2 regions of the Shewanella sp. MTB7 genome follow, and region 2 is predicted to be linked to the other one. Evidence: riboswitches for the same ligand, from Rfam matches in the RefSeq annotation. Region 2 holds a riboswitch; the other holds the start of a gene.
The links. Region 2 has a riboswitch for thiamine pyrophosphate ahead of HWQ47_RS15990 (TonB-dependent receptor). Riboswitches for the same ligand answer to the same signal wherever they lie in the genome.
Positions count from the first base shown of each region.

Region 1: linked by a shared signal. The riboswitch ahead of thiC (phosphomethylpyrimidine synthase ThiC) and the one ahead of HWQ47_RS15990 (TonB-dependent receptor) in region 2 are both predicted to bind thiamine pyrophosphate.

Region 1 is NZ_CP085636.1:3,364,310-3,367,742, reverse strand. It holds gene HWQ47_RS14475 (hypothetical protein) at 1-956, shown strand, start outside; TPP riboswitch at 1,131-1,229, shown strand; gene thiC (phosphomethylpyrimidine synthase ThiC) at 1,383-3,341, shown strand; gene thiE (thiamine phosphate synthase) at 3,351-3,433, shown strand, end outside.
Region 2 is NZ_CP085636.1:3,711,510-3,714,942, reverse strand. It holds gene HWQ47_RS28100 (PaaI family thioesterase) at 1-935, shown strand, start outside; gene HWQ47_RS15995 (YcfL family protein) at 997-1,386, shown strand; TPP riboswitch at 1,497-1,608, shown strand; gene HWQ47_RS15990 (TonB-dependent receptor) at 1,685-3,433, shown strand, end outside.

The DNA.
Region 1 (3,433 bases), 350 kb from region 2:
ACTTAGATGAGTTGCCCGATGAGGCAGTTAAGTTTAAGGTGAGTAAAGGGAGTGTGCCTACTTTAGCGAGTTTTTCAGCTGAGTGTGATTCATTAATCGGGCTATCTGAGTTCGGTGTTATTGATGTAAACTTAGTGAAAAGCAACTCAACTCTGGCTCAAAATAACCTTGATGGATTTAAAGACCTAGCTCATTCATCTGGCTGTAATGGGCTTAATCGCTATCGGACAAATCTCATCTTTTTGTTTATTGTTACCCTTGGCCATCTGTTACTTATTCTGCTCCTTCAGCAAGCATGGCAACCACAAATTTTACACTTCCCAAAACAGCAATGGCCCAAATTGAAGGCCTATATTTATTACGAACCTAATATTGAAGTGGTACAAGGTAGGGTTGTTGTTGAGCAAATAACAAATGTTGTTCAACAGTCTGCCCCATTAGAGCCTAAATCTGTCGATGAGCCGTTAAACCTTGATGCTGTTAAAGAAGTTGAAGTTCCATTAGCCGAAGATAAAGAACAGCCCGAAGGCATCGAAGATCAAGAGCCTAATAAAGGGGCTTTACATCAGATAAGCAAACCAAGTCTCAATTTAAGCCAATCTACTCAAGGTTACTTTCAAAGGCAACGAGCCCAAGCGCTAGATGATCTGATGATTGAGGAGTCGATACGTTATACCCGCAAGCGCTCATTGAGTGAGATGGATGGTGAGATGATTATTTTAGAACTTCCTGAGCATGATATTTGGGCTGAGACTCGAACGTTTGATAGTGAGTTGGATCCTAATCGTATTGTTAAGCAAGGTTCGACCTGTTATCGGGTAGTAAAAACCCCAAACCCCATTAATCCTCATGCAGAAAATTTAGGCTATCCATTTCGATGTGATGGTAAGTCATTGGTATCGGATCTGCAGAAAGCCATTGCGGCAAGAGCTGAAAAAATGGGCATAAGACGTTAGCTTTAAGGTGATAAATATTCATCTGTAATTTAATTTGTTTGATCAATAATTGGATTTATTAATAAATTATTATTTTTATCAACTATTTAATATTATCTATATTTTTCATGCTAACTGATGTTTAATCTCAGTGGAATCACTTGTTTATTTTGTTGTTTTACGTTTATACTCGTTTCCATCTTGTCGGAGTGCCTAAGGGCTGAGACCGTTTATTCGGGATCCGTTGAACCTGATCTGGTTAATACCAGCGAAGGAAACAAGCATGATAATTACAATAAATTCGTGGGTTTTGTGGTAGTGATTTTACGTTTTCATTTTCGCTGTTGAGTTAATTGTTTTTATTTGCTGCATCATATTTTGTTGATGTACCTGCTGTTCAACATCTCCAGACAAGCAACTTCATTTCTTTTTAAAGTGAGATTGCTTATGTCAAATCGTCGTGAAACCCGAGCTCAAGCTCAACAGTTTATTGATACGTTGAAACCTCTTCAACACCCTAATTCTGAAAAAATATACCTGAGCGGTAGTCGTGAAGACTTGCATGTTGGCATGCGTCAAATCTTACAGTCCGATACTATGGTCGGTGGCACCGAATCAGCTCCAATCCTTGAATCCAATGCCCCACTAAAAGTGTATGACTGTGCTGGTGCATACTCAGACCCTGATGCTGAAATCAATGTGCGTAAAGGCTTGGTTAAATTCAGGGAGAGCTGGATTGAGGAACGGGGTGACACTGAACAGCTGCAGAGTGTGAGTTCCGGTTTTACACAACAACGTCTGGCCGATGACGGGTTGGATCATCTTCGATTCGATTCTTTGCTTCCTCCAAGAAAAGCCCAAGCTGGCAAGTGTGTAACTCAACTTCACTACGCAAGAAAAGGCATCATTACCCCAGAGATGGAATACATCGCCATCCGCGAGAATATGGATCAAAGTGACATTACCGATGCGGTCTTGAGGCAAAAAGCCAAAGGAGAGAGTTTCGGAGCTTCCATAGAGCAAGTGATCACGCCAGAGTTTGTACGCCAAGAGATCGCCCGTGGTCGAGCCATTATTCCCTTGAATATTAACCATCCAGAAGCAGAGCCTATGATCATTGGCCGTAATTTTCTGGTGAAGGTGAATGCCAACATTGGTAACTCGGCTGTAACATCTTCGATTGAAGAGGAGGTTGAAAAGCTTGTTTGGTCAACGCGTTGGGGGGCTGATACTGTGATGGATCTCTCCACCGGACGTTATATTCACGAAACTCGAGAATGGATCATTCGTAACTCACCAGTGCCCATCGGAACAGTGCCTATCTATCAAGCTCTGGAGAAGGTCAATGGCGTGGCAGAGGATCTGACTTGGGAGGTTTTTAGAGATACCTTAGTTGAACAAGCAGAGCAAGGTGTGGATTATTTCACCATACATGCGGGAGTGCTGCTTCGCTATGTGCCAATGACGGCCAAGCGTGTTACGGGCATTGTGTCTCGTGGTGGCTCTATCATGGCTAAGTGGTGCTTGTCTCATCACACGGAGAACTTTCTCTATGAGCATTTCAGAGAGATCTGCGAACTGTGTGCTGCCTATGATGTGTCGCTTTCATTAGGGGATGGAATGCGCCCTGGTTCGATTGCAGATGCCAATGATGAGGCACAATTTTGTGAGCTAGAAACCTTAGGTGAGTTGGTAAAAATCGCTTGGGAGTACGATGTTCAAACCATTATCGAAGGCCCAGGTCACATTCCCATGAATCTTATCAAGGAGAACATGGATAAGCAGCTTGAGGTGTGTGATGAGGCACCATTTTATACTTTAGGCCCGCAAACTACGGATATTGCACCGGGCTACGATCATTTTACATCGGGGATCGGTGCGGCAATGATCGCTTGGTATGGTTGTGCCATGCTCTGTTACGTCACGCCAAAAGAGCATCTAGGTTTACCGAATAAACAAGATGTTAAACAGGGATTAATTACCTACAAGATAGCCGCTCACGCTGGTGATGTGGCTAAAGGACATCCAACGGCGCAGATCCGCGATAATGCCTTGTCTAAGGCGAGATTTGAGTTTCGCTGGGAAGACCAATATAACTTGGGACTTGACCCTGAAACGGCTCGCGCTTATCACGACGAGTCTTTGCCACAAGAATCGGCTAAAGTTGCTCATTTTTGCTCCATGTGTGGCCCTAAGTTCTGTTCCATGAAAATAAGCCAAGAGGTGCGTGAATACGCGGCGGCGCAAGAGATAAAATTGCAATCGAATGCCAGTTACCAAGCGAAAAATGCCACGGACATTCAGGCGGGAATGGATAAGATGTCGGCAGAATTTAACGCTAAAGGAGCAGAGCTTTATCATGAAGCAAGCGCTGGCAATGTTGATTTAGTCGACGCTGAGGTTTAAGCCATGCCAATGCTAAAACTAAAACCTTTAGCTGCTAAGCCTGTGGTGTGGACCATTGCAGGTTCAGATAGCGGCGGTGGAGCGGGTGTTCA
Region 2 (3,433 bases):
GTCGCCGTTTAAATTTAAGGGTTCATGAGGCAAGTGAGCATCATGTGCTAGTGGAGCTTCCGTATTCCCATGAGTTGATCGGTTACCCCGATACCGGTGTTATACACGGTGGAGTCATTACTACTTTGATGGATACAGCAAGTGGCAGTGCTGTTGTCTGTTCTATTTTTGAAAAATATCAGGTATTAGAAATTTCTCCAACATTGGATCTTCGTGTTGATTATATGAAGCCAGCAGATCCGAATAAACCTGTGTATGGTTTTGCCGAGTGCTACAAAATATCGTCGAGTGTCGCGTTTACTCGCTGCATCGCTTATCAAGATTCTATCGATGATCCTATTGCTCATGCTGTTGGTTCTTTTATGCGAATAAGTCCTGAGATGATTGGTGATGAGTTTCCTCAAATTTTACTGGGTAAAGGACCATCAACTCAATTAGAGCAATCTGATGGGGGAGATGCGGGAAAGAATGCCTTAAAACAGGTTATTTCAACATCATCTCAAATCGATGTGAAAGAGATCGTAAAAAAAGCAACAGAGCTTAATGATTTTAGCCACCTTTTAGCCCATGTTCCTTATGCCAATTTTATTGGTATGGCTGTTGAGTGTTTTGGCGATGAATTGGTCTTTAAGTTACCAGCAAAAGATGACAACATAGGTAACCCAATACTGCCTGCTATCCATGGTGGCGTGATTGCTGGCTTTATGGAGATGTCGGCGATTGTTCAGCTTATGGTGTTTATGCATACCACAAAAGTGCCAAAGGTTGTTGATTTTTCAATTGACTATTTAAGAGCTGGTTATCATAAGGATTCATTTGCCGAATGTAAGATCACCCGTCAAGGTCGTCGTGTTGCGAACGTGAGTATTAACTGCTGGCAAATGAATAGGAAAAAGTTGATAGCAACAGCGAGAGCGCATTTTCTGATCGATTAATTTATGCGGTAACGCTGTTAGATCGGCATGGAACCACTTTACTTTTAAGGAAGATAAGTCAATGAGAAAATTTATTTTAGTATCAATTTTGGCCTTGCTTGTCAGTGCATGTGCGCCACATACGGCAGGGGTAATGGCCAGCTCTACTGGTGAGGTGAGAGTCGATAATCGCTCATTTGCCAGTGAGGTTAGCGTTGAACAGCTTAAGTCTCGTCAACAGGGGGGATTTTTACAGGGCTCTGGTTTAATCATCAATAAAGTTGCCACCGATATTCACCTTCAATATAAGTTCACTTGGTATGATATTAATGGCTATACCATAGATAATGAAGGCGTGGCTTGGGAACCGTTGAAACTTTTTGGTAAACAGCAGATCCAAGTCTCTGGCCTCTCTCCAAACACCAGTGCCGTTAGGTATGATTTGTATGTGAGAAAAGCGTTTTCTAATTAGCTTTTTAGCTCAAGATCTAAGCTTGATAAACAACGCCAACGATAAGTTGGCGTTTTTTTGCCCGATGGTGACAGAAGTTTGTTATGGATTGGTATTTATCATGTATAATCGCCAGCGCCAAGGGGTGATACTGCATAAAATGCGCTATCTGAGATGTCATTTGACGAACCCTTTGAACCTGATCCGGCTTATACCGGCGTAGGAATGGGCCAAATTTGATTATGTGTATCTGATCAAACTCAATTTCCTTTCTCGCTTTTTCTATTGCCGGATCTCAAAATAATAATTTGGGGTCCTGATGTCTGTGTCAAAACTGTCTATTTTAAAAAAAGTTTCACCTGTCACGCTTGCTGTCTCTACGGCACTGACAAGTTGCTACGCGCTCTCTGCTGATCTAGCACCCGATGTGACAAGCGATGAGATGGAAGTGATCGTGGTCACCTCCGATTTTCGTGGTATGACTCTTGAAAAAATGCCTTCGAGTGTGACTATTATCGATCAACAGCAGATTGAAGATGAAGGTGCTCAGCACTTCGGAGATATCTTAAACTCCATCGCTAATTTCAACTGGTCTGGGGGGAGCTCAAGACCTAAATACTTCCAGATCCGTGGCGTGGGTGAGCAGGAGGAGTATCAAGGTGCACCCAATTCATCTGTTGGTTACATCATCGATGATATCGATATGTCAGGTTTAGGCATGGTATCTAGCATGTATGACCTACAACAAGTTGAAGTGCTTCGTGGCCCACAAGGTACACGTTATGGTGCGAATGCGCTTGCTGGTCTTATCTATCTTAAGAGTAACGATCCTACCGATGTGTTTGAACATGGCGCTGAAGTCTCTGTCGGAGATGATGCCCTAACTACCTTTAGCGGGTTTAGTTCAGGGCCGTTAACAGATTCTGGCAAGCTGCTCTATCGAGTGTCATTACAACAACACAATCAAAATGGTTATCAGAATAACCTCTATCTTGGACGTGACGATACTAATGCCCGTGATGAGTTTACTGGACGAGCCAAATTACGCTGGTATGCCACTGATGATTTAGAGATTGATTTAACCTTACTACACGCTAACTATGACAATGGTTATGATGTTTGGACACTGGATAATAACGGTTTCGATACTTTAACGGATGCACCAGGGGTAGATAAGCAGCGCACAACAGGCACTTCACTTAAATTTACCTATACAGGCGCAGAAAAATTCGAGTTGGTTTCTCTGAGCTCTTATGCAAGTTCACAAACTCATCATAATTATGATGGTGACTGGGCTAACCCAGATTATTGGGGCGGTTTAGATTGTGGCGGAGAGCCATGTGAAAATGTATACAATTGGGATAAAGAGGGCGAGCGTAATACGTTAAGTCAGGAATTTAGATTAAGCTCAACAGAAGCAGGACGAATCTTTAACGGCAGTACTGATTGGCTGTTAGGGCTTTATGGTATGCAGCTTAGCGAAGACAATGAGACATTCGATACTTACAGTCAGTTATCTGCCGAGTATAGCGCGGATAATTATGCGGCATTTGGACAACTTGATACTGATTTAGGCAATAATTATTCGCTGTCTTTTGGTTTGCGAGTAGAGCGTCGTAATAGCGAGTATAAAGACTCCGACGGTGACAAGTTTAATCCGGGGGAAACCATGTGGGGTGGACATATTGTCCTTAGTAAAACCCTTAACGATGATCATGAAACCTACATACGAGTGGCGCGAGGTTATAAAGCGGGCGGCTTTAATATGTCTTTGTCAGAAGAGCTTGCCGACAAGAAAGAATATGATACCGAGACCTTGTATAACTATGAGATAGGGTTGAAGTCTCTCTGGCTTAATGGTGATGCCAACACGAATTTCTCACTGTTTTATATGGATAGGCGTGATCAGCAAGTTGCAGCGTCTCAACAATCGACAGTGCCTGGTCAAGAGGGTAATTTCATCCTTTTCACCGAAAATGCAGGTAGCTCACATAACTATGGTGCGGAGCTGGATGGTAATTGGTATGCGACGGATAATCTGACGTTGTATGCTAGCCTTGGCTGGTTA